Regions from separate parts of the Paenibacillus sp. FSL k6-2145 genome, predicted to be linked through region 2. Evidence: predicted binding sites of a transcription regulator. Region 2 holds the regulator's gene; the other holds the start of a gene.
What was found. The regulator CtsR, encoded in region 2, represses protease genes until heat stress. The targets are predictions, from matches to a motif close to ATGGTCAATAAAGGTCAAACA.
Positions count from the first base shown of each region.

Region 1: clpP (ATP-dependent Clp endopeptidase proteolytic subunit ClpP) is a predicted target of CtsR. The motif match lies at 5,491-5,511, and genes of this name have one in related genera.

Region 1 is NZ_CP150267.1:2,307,500-2,314,911, reverse strand. It holds gene gpmI (2,3-bisphosphoglycerate-independent phosphoglycerate mutase) at 1-659, opposite strand, end outside; gene tpiA (triose-phosphate isomerase) at 661-1,413, opposite strand; gene NZ043_RS10230 (phosphoglycerate kinase) at 1,450-2,631, opposite strand; gene gap (type I glyceraldehyde-3-phosphate dehydrogenase) at 2,783-3,790, opposite strand; gene NZ043_RS10220 (sugar-binding domain-containing protein) at 3,897-4,922, opposite strand; tRNA gene NZ043_RS10215 (tRNA-Arg) at 5,349-5,423, shown strand; gene clpP (ATP-dependent Clp endopeptidase proteolytic subunit ClpP) at 5,600-6,196, shown strand; gene NZ043_RS10205 (DUF4163 domain-containing protein) at 6,364-7,412, opposite strand, start outside.
Region 2 is NZ_CP150267.1:1,302,325-1,309,736, reverse strand. It holds rRNA gene NZ043_RS05910 (23S ribosomal RNA) at 1-2,822, shown strand, start outside; rRNA gene rrf (5S ribosomal RNA) at 2,897-3,013, shown strand; gene NZ043_RS05900 (GNAT family N-acetyltransferase) at 3,193-4,368, shown strand; gene NZ043_RS05895 (CtsR family transcriptional regulator) at 4,832-5,293, shown strand; gene NZ043_RS05890 (UvrB/UvrC motif-containing protein) at 5,325-5,849, shown strand; gene NZ043_RS05885 (protein arginine kinase) at 5,878-6,948, shown strand; gene NZ043_RS05880 (ATP-dependent Clp protease ATP-binding subunit) at 7,134-7,412, shown strand, end outside.

The sequences.
Region 1 (7,412 bases), 1.0 Mb from region 2:
GCTTTGAGTGGGTCAGTGTATTTTGGTCCATCTCCATAAACGATGGCGCGGTATGATTTCTCAACCCGTTCCCAACGTTTGTCACGGTCCATCGCGTAATAGCGACCTTGAACCGTTGCGATTTTACCTACACCGACTTCTTCAATCTTAGCGATCAGTTTCTGCATGAAGTCTTTACCACTGTCTGGCATAACATCACGGCCATCCATGAAGGCATGAATATATACATCATTCATTCCTTCTTTTTTGGCCAGATCCAGCATAGCAAACAGGTGGTCGATGTGACTATGTACGCCGCCATCGGACAACAAACCGTAGAGATGAAGCTTTTTGCCGCTTTGTTTCGCTTCGCGAACAGCTTTGACAAGTGTTTCATTGTCATAGAACTCGCCGTCACGAATGGATTTGGAGATACGGGTCAAATCCTGGTATACGATCCGGCCGGCACCAATGTTCAGGTGACCCACCTCGGAATTTCCCATTTGCCCTTCTGGCAAACCTACAGCTTCACCGCAAGCAGTGAGCGTTGTATGTGGGAATTGGCTCATGAAACGGTCGTAGTTCGGTTTCTTGGCTTGCGCTACCGCATTGCCTTCCACCGTGTTACGCAGACCAAAGCCATCCATGATGATCAGTGCTACAGGTTTTGGAGCTGTCATCTTACTTCGCCCCCTCAACAAGCGCGATGAACGAAGCCGGCTGCAAGCTGGCACCGCCAACAAGTGCGCCGTCGATGTCGCTTTGTCCGAGGTATTCTGTTACGTTTTCCGGTTTAACACTGCCGCCGTATTGAATACGAACTGCATTCGCAACCGTCTCGTTGTACAGATCCTTCACCAGCGTACGGATGTAAGCAATAACTTCATTCGCATCTTGGGAAGTCGAGGATTTGCCTGTACCAATCGCCCAGATTGGCTCATAAGCGATAACAACTTGTGCCGCTTGCTCTGCAGACAGACCTGCAAAAGCAGCTACTGTTTGCACTTTGCATACGTCTTTTGTTTGGTTCGCTTCACGCTCTTCAAGCGTCTCACCAAGGCAAAAGATTGGAGTCAATCCGTGACGGAATGCTGCATGCAACTTTTTATTGACAGTCTCATCGGTTTCCGCAAAATATTGACGGCGCTCCGAGTGACCAATAATGACATAATCCACACCCAGGTCTTTCAGCATTACACCGCTGATTTCACCTGTGAATGCACCGTTATCTTCAAAATGAAGATTTTGTGCACCAATTTTGATGTTTGTGCCTTTAACGGCTTCTACCAGGGATGGCAGATTTGTAAACGGTGCGCAGATTACAGTCTCCACGCCTTCAACTTCCGCTTTTCCTTTAACTTCCTGAATGAAGTCATTGGATTCGGAAACCGTTTTGAACATTTTCCAGTTACCTGCGATAATCGGTGTTCTCATGGGTTTCAACTCCTTCATGCTATAGACTACTAAAACTTACTTGTCGTTCAATGCCACTACGCCTGGAAGTACTTTACCTTCCATGAACTCGAGCGATGCACCGCCACCTGTAGAGATGTGGTTCATCTTGTCAGCCAATTTGAACTTCTCAGCTGCTGCTGCGGAGTCACCGCCACCAATTACAGTGTAAGCTTCTGTCTCAGCGCAAGCTTCCGCTACTGCACGAGTACCGTGGGAGAATGGCTCGATTTCAAATACGCCCATTGGTCCGTTCCACACAACCAATTTGGAGTTTTTGATAACGTCAGCATAGATCTCACGTGTTTTAGGACCGATGTCGATGCCTTCCCAATCTGCTGGGATGCCGTCGATGTCAACGATTTGTGTGTTTGCTTTCGCACTGAAATCGTCAGACACTACGATATCTACCGGCAGGTAGAAGTTTTTGCCCAGTTTTTTCGCTTTTTCGATGAAACCGAGAGCAACATCAAGTTTGGAATCATCCAACAAGGATTGTCCAATTTCATGTCCTTGTGCTTTCAAGAACGTGTAAGTCAGACCGCCACCGATGATCACGTTGTCTGCAATGTTCAGCAGGTTGTCGATTACATCGATTTTGTCCTTAACTTTGGATCCACCAATGATGGCTGTGAAAGGACGCTCAGGGTTGGAAATTGCTTTACCCAACACTTCAAGTTCTTTCTCCATCAACAAACCGGACACTGCTGGAAGCAAGTGAGCGATTCCTTCAGTCGAAGCGTGTGCTCTGTGTGCCGCGCCAAACGCATCGTTAACGAAAACGTCAGCCAGTTCAGCAAATTGTTTTGCGAGTTCTGCATCGTTTTTCTCTTCGCCTGCGTGGAAACGAACGTTTTCAAGCAACAATACGTCGCCGTTGTTCAGTTCAGCGATTTGAGCTTTAACAGCGTCACCAACAGAATCGTCAGCTTTAACAACTGTTTTACCAAGCAATTCTGACAAACGCTCAGCTGCTGGAGTCAAACGCAAGGATTCAACCACTTCGCCGTTAGGACGACCCATGTGGCTTGCCAAAATGACTTTAGCGCCTTTTTCAATCAAGAAGTTGATTGTAGGAAGCGTTGCACGAATACGTTTGTCATCTGTAATTTTACCATCTTCGAGCGGCACATTGAAATCTACACGGACAAAAGCCCGTTTTCCTGTCAATTCGATATCGCGTACACTTTTTTTGTTCATCTGTATTTCCTCCGCACCCATGTATTTGGTGGACCCATCAAGGGCTGAAATCCCTTGTCAATCCTGGTGTTTTTGAGAAATTTGCAAAATATTGATATATAAAGAGCGGAAACAATATAGCATCTGTTTCCGCTCTATGTTATTGCAGATATTACTTAATCATTTTTGCAAAGTGCTCCAAAGTGCGAACCAATTGTGCAGTGTAGGACATTTCATTGTCATACCAAGCTACAGTTTTAACCAATTGTTGGTCGCCAACAGTCAGAACTTTAGTTTGAGTTGCATCAAACAGGGAACCGAAAGTGATACCTTGGATGTCGGAAGATACGATTTCGTCTTCAGTGTATCCGAAAGTTTGTGGATCGGAAGCTTCTTTCATTACTGCGTTAACTTCTTCAGCAGTAACTTTTTTACCCAGAACTGTTACGAGTTCAGTCAGGGAACCAGTAGCTACTGGTACACGTTGAGCTGCACCATCCAATTTACCTTGCAGTTCTGGAATTACCAGACCGATTGCTTTAGCAGCACCAGTTGTGTTAGGGATGATGTTTTCAGCTGCTGCGCGAGCACGACGGAAGTCACCTTTAGGGTGTGGAGCATCCAACGTGTTTTGGTCGCCAGTGTAAGCATGAATTGTAGTCATCAAACCTTGAACGATTCCGAATTTGTCTTGCAGTGTTTTTGCCATAGGTGCCAGGCAGTTTGTTGTGCAAGATGCGCCGGAGATTACAGTTTCAGTACCGTCGAGGATTTCATGGTTTACGTTGTAAACGATGGTTTTCATGTCGCCAGTAGCTGGTGCGGAGATAACAACTTTCTTAGCTCCACCTTTCAAGTGTTTCTCAGCTGCTTCTTTAGTTGTGAAGAAACCAGTACATTCCAGAACGATATCTACGCCCAGGTCGCCCCAAGGAAGTTCTTCTGGGTTACGGTTAGCCAATACTTTAACTTCTTTGCCGTTCACTTTGAAGAAGCCATCGTGTACTTCAACATCGCCATCGAAGCGACCTTGAGTTGTATCATATTTGAGCAAATGAGCGAGCATTTTAGCGTCAGTCAAGTCGTTGATTGCTACTACCTCGATGCCCTCTACATTTTGAATACGGCGGAATGCCAAGCGTCCAATACGTCCAAAACCGTTAATACCTACTTTAATCATGAGTAAGTTCCTCCCAAGTTTTGATTAATTTTTTATGAAACTTATATATTCAAGACAGACGGTGAAGTCCGTCAAGACAACAATTGTTGTGTTGCAAAGTAAACCCTTATTCCATTTCAGCAACGATGACTTCGGCAGCAGCCTCATCAATAATCAGAATATCTTCCTGACCAAATCGCAACACGGAATGTATAGCAGCAGCTTTGCTTTTGCCACCTGCAATTCCAATCACAACATCGGTTCGTTCAATATCCTGAAGTCGCATACCCAGTGTAAGCATGGTATGTACCACCTTACCCTGATCGTTAAAGTAATAACCGAAAGATTCAGATACGGCTCCTTGCTCCTGAAGTTCATCTATAATCTCCGTCGCAAGTTTACGTCTTGTCGCCATCTCCACGGCATCACCAATTCCATGAATAACAATGCGCGATTGCCGAATCAGCTGCAGAATCTCCTGAACACTGGGGTCCTGGATTAATGATTCATAGGCATGATCACTTAGCAAATCCGGTACATGCAGGAGTTTGTATTGCGCTCCTACCCGTTTTGCCATTGTGGATGCAATCGTATTTGCCTGAATTTCAAGGCTTTCTCCAAGTCCACCGCGTGCCGGTACGAACCAGACACCTTTGAGCGATGTTGGCGGAGTCAGTTGCTCTGCGACTTCGGCCGTTGTTGATCCGCCAGTAACGGCGACAACGTCGTTGTCACTCATGATATTGCCGAGAGCCTTCGCTCCGGCTCTGCCCAGTTCCCTTTTGGCAAATGGAGAAACGTCCGAATCACCAGGAACCACAACTACCTTTTGCAGACCGTAGGCTTGCTTGATGCGCTCTTCCAGCTCGGATAATCCGAACAACTCTTTGGCTACGGGCTCTAACTGCTGCAGCAAATCATACCCTGCCTCGCTGATCTTCATCCCTGCACTGTCAATTTCAATAAGTCCCTGAGCCTTTAACAGATCGGTCTCAGCCCTCAGAACCCGCTCGGTCATCTGCATGGAATTAGCTAACGTTCTCCGTCCGATCACATCCGATAACATGATCTGTTGCAGAATCGTATACCTCTTTTTTAAGATATCCATGAGATCAGGCAGAAGCTGCTTTTGTACTTCTAAAATCGTTCGCATGCTTTCCACTCCCGCAAGTTCTCGTTCTAGGCTCTCTTTCGTGGCCCTAAAACGTCCCGGGTTAACTTTTTAAGTCCCACGTCTATTCTACCTAAAACTGACGTGACATGCAAGTGTTTCAACGTGTTATTTCGACACGTATTCAGCGTTTGTACGCGCCTATTTTCACAATCCTAGACTTCCATGATCAAGGACTAGCTCATACATACCATATATAGAAGAAACGGAAGAATTCCATCTACATATCGCTCAGAAACACATTTCATACGGCATGTCCAAAACCTCTAATAGCATTTACTTAAATGCACTCTTTATCCTCTCTTCTTCATCATGATCATTTTTGGGTTAATCCAAACCAATACCACAACGAACTGCTTGCAATTAAATATTTCATGAGCTATAATCAATATTGCTGTCACATAATGTGCGCCCGTGGTCCAATGGATATGACGTAGGCCTCCGAAGCCTGAGATCCAAGTTCGATTCTTGGCGGGCGCGCCATTTTTATTTAACAGCTCATAACCCATTTAACCAATGAAACCGGAAAGGTTTCTTTTTTTTGTAAGTTAGTTTGACTTTCTTTGACTTTTTGTTTGGAATTGTTTATTATGTGGGTAATACGGTAACAGTTTAATTATAAACACCAATAACATTTACATTCCAAGGAGGTTTTTCACGTGAGTTTTATTCCAATGGTCGTTGAACAGAGCAACCGGGGTGAGCGCGCCTACGACATCTACTCCAGATTGCTGAAGGATCGTATTATTTTCCTTGGTAGCGATGTTAATGACGTAGTGGCTAATGCCATTATGGCACAGATGTTGTTCCTGGCTGCGGAAGATCCGGAGAAAGACATTCACTTATACATTAACAGCCCAGGCGGATCGATTACAGCCGGTATGGCCATTTACGATACAATGCAATTCATCAAACCGGATGTATCTACCATCTGTGTAGGTATGGCGGCTTCCATGGGCGCATTCTTGCTGAATGCCGGTGCAAAAGGTAAACGTTTTGCGTTGCCTAACAGTGAGATCATGATTCACCAACCACTTGGTGGTGCTCAAGGTCAAGCTTCTGATATCGAAATTCGTGCTCGCCGCATCCTGAAAATGCGTGATACCTTGAACCGCATCATCTCTGAGCGTTCAGGTCAACCGCTGGAGCGGATTGAGAAAGATACAGATCGTGACTACTTCATGAGTGCCGCTGAAGCTGCCGATTACGGTATCATTGATAAAGTTATTGAAAACGTAGGTTCCCAAGGTATCTAAGTGTGATGTAGACCCCGGTCTACGCGTTGACATAATAACACCTAACGTAATCAGCAACATCTCATTATGTTGTTTATACGAGAAGAAGCCCTCATCATAATTATGATGAGGGCTTCTTCTTTTCATTTTATAAGAAAGATAACTGATGAGTGCACAATAATGATTCGTTATTTGGTTCCCGTTACATCGCTAAATGGTTCTGTGCCTTTAGGGAGAATTTCTTTATACGTAAATGGCATTTCAGGGAATCCCTCTGCGTACGCCGTATACTCATACAGCTGGAAGAACACAACCACACCCGTTGGTGTCACATAGAAATCCTGATCTTTATTTAACCCTTTATACCCATCGAGGTATCCACCGCGGGCTTTCAGTTGCTCGCCCACTTTTTTACTCAATGTCTCGCGCATGGTTTTATTATTTTGCAGCACATCATCTAACGTGAGCTCCTTGCCTGTGTCCAGTGCAAAGGTGTGGCCCGTACGGTATGTCATACCATGAGCGCCAGCATAATCTTCGTATCGTTGTGTAATAAGTCCCAACACGCCTTTTTCATTGTACGTCACTACATAAGAGCTCTCAAATGCATATGGACGGTTGGCTGTTGCACCGCCGAATTCAGATGTCTGTTTCTTGAAGTCAGCTACATAAGCATCTACTTCGTCTTTGAGCACTTTGTTGATCGCTGCTTCAGCTTCTTTGCTGGCAAGTCCACTCACCTGTGGATATTGAACATCTACTTCAGCGTTTTTCACAGTGACATTAACTGTTGCCGCTTTAATTTTCACGTTATTTTGTTTCACCTTACTAAGTGTCAACGTTTTGGTTTTGCCATCCCAATTCCCCTGTACACCCAGATAATCTCTCATTGCCGAGAATGGAATATACAATCGACCCTGAATCAATTTCGCTTCCACCTGAGGATAATAACCGTTAATATAAACGTTTGGCTGTCCATCCATCAGGCTAACGGTCATCGCATTGTTGGCTGCTGTTACCGTATATGACTTGGTTTTTGCATCATATTTCAGGGATCCACCTGCCACATCTTTAACTGCCGTAAGAGAGACCCAAGTTGAGCCACCTTGAAGAAGTCCTTTTTGAGTCAGTGTTTTTCCACCCGATTTCAGAGTTACCTCAGCCGGGGTTGTCACTTTCGAGGATACCGATGCTGCCTGAACCGAACTATCCTGCCATACCGAACCGCTACCTACAA
Region 2 (7,412 bases):
GGGGGTGTCCGAATGGGGAAACCCAGCTGGGGTAATTTCCAGTTACTCATAACTGAATACATAGGTTATGTAGAGGCATACCAGGGGAACTGAAACATCTAAGTACCCTGAGGAAGAGAAAACAATAGTGATTCCGTCAGTAGCGGCGAGCGAACGCGGAGAAGCCCAAACCAGAGAGCTTGCTCTTTGGGGTTGTGGGACGTCTCACATGGAGTTACAAAGGAACCGGTTAAGCGAAGAGGTCTGGAAAGGCCCGCCAAAGAAGGTAAAAGCCCTGTAGTTGAAAGTCTGTTCCCTCCGAGACGGATCCCGAGTAGTGCGGGGCACGTGAAACCCCGTATGAATCCGGCAGGACCATCTGCCAAGGCTAAATACTTCCTAGCGACCGATAGTGAAGCAGTACCGTGAGGGAAAGGTGAAAAGCACCCCGGAAGGGGAGTGAAATAGAACCTGAAACCGTGTGCTTACAAAAAGTCAGAGCCCGTTTTAGGGGTGATGGCGTGCCTTTTGTAGAATGAACCGGCGAGTTACGTTCCCGTGCAAGGTTAAGGTGAAGAGCCGGAGCCGCAGCGAAAGCGAGTCTGAATAGGGCGACTTAGTACGTGGACGTAGACCCGAAACCGGGTGATCTACCCCTGTCCAGGGTGAAGGTGCGGTAACACGCACTGGAGGCCCGAACCCACGCATGTTGAAAAATGCGGGGATGAGGTGGGGGTAGCGGAGAAATTCCAATCGAACTCGGAGATAGCTGGTTCTCCCCGAAATAGCTTTAGGGCTAGCCTCGGAAAACAGAGTCGTGGAGGTAGAGCACTGATTGGGTGCGGGGCCCGCAAGGGTTACCAAGCTCAGTCAAACTCCGAATGCCATAGACTTACTTCCGGGAGTCAGACAGTGAGTGCTAAGATCCATTGTCAAAAGGGAAACAGCCCAGACCATCAGCTAAGGTCCCCAAGTGTGTGTTAAGTGGGAAAGGATGTGGAGTTGCACAGACAACCAGGATGTTGGCTTAGAAGCAGCCACCATTGAAAGAGTGCGTAATAGCTCACTGGTCGAGTGACTCTGCGCCGAAAATGTAACGGGGCTAAACACACCACCGAAGCTATGGCTTGATGCTTTGCATCAGGGGTAGGGGAGCGTTGTATAAGGGTTGAAGGTGTACCGTAAGGAGCGCTGGACATTATACAAGTGAGAATGCCGGTATGAGTAACGAAAAGATCAGTGAGAATCTGATCCGCCGAAAGCCTAAGGGTTCCTGAGGAAGGCTCGTCCGCTCAGGGTAAGTCGGGACCTAAGGCGAGGCCGAAAGGCGTAGTCGAAGGACAACAGGTCGAAATTCCTGTACCACCGTAAGCCGTTATGAGCAATGGGGGGACGCAGTAGGGTAGTGACGCGGACTGATGGATGTCCGTCTAAGCAGTAAGGCTGATGTGTAGGCAAATCCGCACATTGTAAGGCTGAGCTGTGATGGGGAGCGAAAATTGTAGTAGCGAAGGTCATGATCTCACACTGCCAAGAAAAGCCTCTAGCCAGGTGAAGGTGCCCGTACCGCAAACCGACACAGGTAGGCGAGAAGAGTATTCTAAGGCGCGCGGAAGAACTCTCGTTAAGGAACTCGGCAAAATGACCCCGTAACTTCGGGAGAAGGGGTGCCCCGGTAGTGTGAATAGCACGAGGGGGCCGCAGTGAAAAGGCCCAAGCGACTGTTTAGCAAAAACACAGGTCTGTGCGAAGCCGTAAGGCGAAGTATACGGGCTGACGCCTGCCCGGTGCTGGAAGGTTAAGGGGAGTGGTTAGGGAGTAATCCCGAAGCTGTGAACCGAAGCCCCAGTAAACGGCGGCCGTAACTATAACGGTCCTAAGGTAGCGAAATTCCTTGTCAGGTAAATTCTGACCCGCACGAATGGCGTAACGACTTGGGCGCTGTCTCAACGAGAGATCCGGTGAAATTTTAATACCTGTGAAGATGCAGGTTACCCGCGACAAGACGGAAAGACCCCATGGAGCTTTACTGCAGCTTGATATTGAATTTGGGTACGATCTGTACAGGATAGGTGGGAGCCTTTGAAACGTGAGCGCCAGCTTGCGTGGAGGCAACGTTGGGATACCACCCTGATCGTATCTAGGTTCTAACCTGGTACCGTAATCCGGTGCGGGGACAGTGTCAGGTGGGCAGTTTGACTGGGGCGGTCGCCTCCTAAAGAGTAACGGAGGCGCCCAAAGGTTCCCTCAGAATGGTTGGAAATCATTCGAAGAGTGCAAAGGCATAAGGGAGCTTGACTGCGAGACCTACAAGTCGAGCAGGGACGAAAGTCGGGCTTAGTGATCCGGTGGTACCGCATGGAAGGGCCATCGCTCAACGGATAAAAGCTACCCTGGGGATAACAGGCTTATCTCCCCCAAGAGTCCACATCGACGGGGAGGTTTGGCACCTCGATGTCGGCTCATCGCATCCTGGGGCTGAAGTAGGTCCCAAGGGTTGGGCTGTTCGCCCATTAAAGCGGTACGCGAGCTGGGTTCAGAACGTCGTGAGACAGTTCGGTCCCTATCTGTCGTGGGCGTAGGAAATTTGAGAGGAGCTGTCCTTAGTACGAGAGGACCGGGATGGACGTACCGCTGGTGTACCAGTTGTTCCGCCAGGAGCACCGCTGGGTAGCTATGTACGGACGGGATAAACGCTGAAAGCATCTAAGCGTGAAGCCCCCCTCAAGATGAGATTTCCCAGTATGTAAGACCCCTTGAAGACGACGAGGTAGATAGGCTGGGGGTGGAAGTGCAGCAATGCATGGAGCTGACCAGTACTAATCGGTCGAGGGCTTATCCAATAGCAAGTGATAATTCGCATGTTTCGTTTCGAATCTAGTTTTCAGAGAACGATCTCTGAAATGTAAGCTATGCGTTTGGTGGCGATGGCGGAGGGGTTCCACACGTACCCATCCCGAACACGACCGTTAAGCCCTCTAGCGCCGATGGTACTTGGACCGCAGGGTCCTGGGAGAGTAGGACGCCGCCAAGCGAAGAACCACTGCCGATGTTATTCGGTGGTGGTTTTTATTTGTTTATTTTAGGGGATGCGAGAGCATCTCTTATTTGACTTTGTAGGAATCCTCTGACACACTCAAAGGGGTACATATATCATATATCAGGCCATGAATTGGATTGATAATAACTCTAGCGAATGGGGTGTAGGACGACATGGAAATTCAAAAATTGACGGTAAACGATTTTGAACCGGCGATGGCACTCTCCGAATATGCTTTTCAAGTAGTAATGAGTGATGAACAAAAAGAAAGTCGACGGAGTCAATTTTCGTCACAGGATATATGGGGTGTATATGAGGACGGGCAGCTAGGCGCCAAACTTCACATTATCCCTTTTCAAACCTATATTCATGGCAGATCGTTCGAAATGGGCGGTATTGCGGGTGTAGCCACCTGGCCAGAGTATAGACGCAAAGGCTGGGTAGCGGGTCTGCTGAAGCATGCGTTGGAAGAAATGAATCGTAACAAACAAAGTATATCGTTCTTGCATCCATTCTCTTTTGGTTTCTATCGGAAGTATGGATGGGAGACTTATGTTGAATTTAAACGTTATAAAGTACCTACAGCTCATTTGCCTCTGAAAAAAGCGACACCGGGAACAATTCGGCGTGGGGATCCGGGCCTCAGCATATTAAAGGAAGTATACAGTGCTTATGCTGAGCGTTATAACGGAACTCTGGTTCGGGATGATGCAAGGTGGGAAAATTCGGTTCTTGTTAATGGGAGCAGCCAGAAGGCTGTATATTACGATGAATCTGATGCAGCACAAGGTTATCTTTTATATGAGGTTAAGGAAAATAAGTTTACCATTAAAGAGATCATCTATCTGAATGAAGAGGCTAGACAAGGGCTGTGGACCTTCATTGCCAATCATGATTCCATGATCCAGGAAGTTACGTTGCAGGCACCTGCCAGTGATACGCTTGCTTTCCAATTGGATAACCCACGGATTCAGCAAGAGATCGTACCTTATTTTATGGCGCGTATCGTTAGTGTAGAGCAGTTTATATCCCAGTATCCATTTGCAAGCCAGGACTCACCGGTGCAGATTGTTCTACAGGTAGAGGATACCCACGCTCCGTGGAATGAAGGAGTATGGCAATTAAACGTAGCGATGAATGGAACAGCGTCCATATGGAAAACTTCGGAGCCAATTACTGATGATCAGACTATTAAGTTAGATATTCAGTCCCTTACTGCAGTGATGATGGGATATCGCAGACCAACGGAAATGGCACGAATGGGAAGAATTCACGGACCGAACACAGCAATCAAGGCTTTGGAACAGGCGATTCCTGAACGGGAAACCTATTTACTCGATTTCTTCTGATAACCTATTCACCATTGCTCCATTTAACTGGATGAGCTTATATAGAAATACGACGTAATTGAAAGACAAATGGACTTCTCCAGCAATTTTGGGGAGGTTTTTTTGTGTCTGGGGAATATTTCGTGTAAAATCGTAAAAAATGAATAGTGACCCCACTTGGCAAAACCACAAAATATGCTATAATGGTTATAAAGTCAAAGAAAGTCAAAGTCAACTAAAGGTTTAATACTTAAGTAGCTTTCTTTCAACAATCTGATGCATGATCGCCAATATACGGGATTCATCTCATCGGAGGATCAAGGGAATATTAAAGGACCTTCGTGCTTCCTTCGCTCTCCTGTTGATACCTGTGGAAGCAAGATTCGCTGTTTTCCTGATTGGTTAAATGGGTAGAGAAGGTGTACTCTGTGGGGGCGTGTGGGTCCTTATTGACTTAACGTTTCAGACAGTGGAGGATGATTGGATGCGTAATATCTCTGATATTATCGAACGATATCTGAAGAGTATTTTGCATGAAAGTCCCGAAGGAATGGTTGAAATTCAGCGTAATGATCTGGCAGATCAATTCTCATGTGTACCTTCCCAGATCAATTATGTCATCAGCACACGTTTTACACTCGAGAAGGGATACCTGGTAGAGAGTAAACGCGGCGGTGGTGGTTATGTTCGCATACAGCGCATTGAATTACCGGCCCAATCAGCTCTGCATAATCATTTGCACCATAGTATTGGTGAAGAGATCGGGCAGACAGCTGCCGAAGGTTTGATCTATCAATTGGAAGAAGCACGCTTCTTGAGCAAGCGGGAAGCCGGGTTGATGCGAGCTGCTGTATCTAGAGAGGTTATATTAGTCAAACTTCCTTACCGGGATCAAATTCGTGCCAGAATGTTGAAGGCGATGTTAATATCTTTGCTCGGTAAATGAAAACTATCGGGGTCAAAGGAGGTACATCAATATGCTGTGCCAAGAATGCAATAAACGTCCGGCGACACTTCATTTTACGAAAATCGTAAATGGAGAGAAGACGGAATTCCATATTTGTGAGTCATGTGCCCGTGAAAAAGGGGAAATGATCCCTGGAACAGCAGGCGGGTTTTCCATTCACAACTTGTTGTCCGGATTGCTTGATTTTGATCCAGCCAGCAAAAGTGGATCGGCAGGAACACCACCTGCAAAAGCACTTCAGTGTGAAGAGTGTGGTATGACGTACTCACAATTCAGCAAGATAGGCCGATTTGGCTGCAGTTCATGTTATAAATATTTTGACAGCCGTCTGGACCCTTTGTTCAAGCGGGTTCATGGTAGTACGTCCCATGTAGGCAAAGTGCCTGCACGAGCTGGTGGTCGCATCAAGGTGAAACGGCAAATCGCTGATCTGAAGCGTGAGCTCCAGGAGAGCATCGCGCAAGAGGAATTTGAAGAGGCGGCTCAGATCCGTGACCAGATCAGAGGACTTGAAAAAGGAATAGCTCAGGAGTAAAGTTTGTCATGAGTAGGAGGGATGCGTAATGCCTAATCTGCGCTTTACAGAGAAGGCGCTCAGCGACTGGATGCGCAGTGATGCGGCTGATTCCGAAATTGTCATTAGCAGCCGTGTCCGGATTGCACGCAACCTTCAGCATGTTCCGTTTCCGATGCTGGCTTCCAATGAGCAATCGGAAGAGGTGCTGAATAAGCTGAGCGAAGTACTTCAATACGATGACGTTCATGCCTTTGGGGATTTTCATACGTTGGATCTGATCGATATTGACGAACTCGACAAACGGGTGCTGGTGGAGAAACATCTCATCAGTCCAAGTCTTGCGAATGAATCCAGGAATGGTGCGGTTATTCTCAGTGAGGATGAGTCGGTCAGTATTATGATTAATGAAGAGGATCATCTTCGTATCCAGTGCCTCTATCCGGGGTTCCAGGTGAAAGAAGCCTGGGAGAAAGCTTCCGCAATAGATGATGCTTTTGAAGCGCACGTGGACTATGCTTTTGATGATCGCAGAGGATACTTAACCAGTTGTCCTACCAATGTAGGTACAGGTGTTAGAGCATCGGTTATGATGCACTTGCCTGCCCTAGTGATGACGCAACAGATAGGCCGTATTCTAACCGCAGTTTCCCAAGTGGGATTAACTGTAAGGGGGATATATGGTGAAGGCAGTGAGGCGATGGGTAACCTGTTCCAGATCTCGAACCAGATTACATTGGGACAGACCGAACAGGAAGTCATCGAGAACCTGCATGGTGTTGTATTACAGATGATAGGTCATGAGCGTACAGCCAGAGAACGGTTAATTACCGACTCCAGACTTCGGATTACGGATCGTGTCATGCGTTCTTACGGCATATTGTCTCATGCAGCTATTGTTGATTCCAAGGAAGCTGCACAGCGCTTATCGGATGTACGCCTTGGCGTGGATCTCGGCTTACTGGATGGATTGTCCATCACGGTAATGAATGAGTTGAATGTGATGACACAGCCGGGATTTTTGCAGAAAACATTCGGGGAAGATATGCGCACAGATGAGCGTGACATCTATCGTGCTCAGTTGATTCGTGATACGATCAATGCAGCGAAGCAGTCCTAGCTTAGCCTGATATTGTATTGAATTATGGTTTCATGCCGCATTGCGGCTTTTATATAATAAGGCATGTACGAATGCCAAATGACTTTATTCGCAGCACGGCTGCAAACAAAAATGATATGAAGAATACGACGGTTATTTTATTACATGACCCTCGTTTTATCCAAAACCATGGAGGTGCAGGAGATATGATGTTTGGAAGATTTACGGAACGGGCCCAAAAGGTGCTCGCACTCGCGCAGGAAGAAGCTGTCCGTCTCGGTCATAATAACATCGGTACTGAGCATATTTTGCTCGGCCTCATTCGTGAAGGCGAAGGCATCGCTGCCAAAGCACTGATCGGCCTGGGACTCGGATTGGAAAAAATTCAGGATGAAGTAGAAACGCTGATTGGCCGTGGCCAAGAGCAACCTACCAACATTGCATATACGCCACGTGCGAAAAAAGTAATTGAACTGTCTATGGAT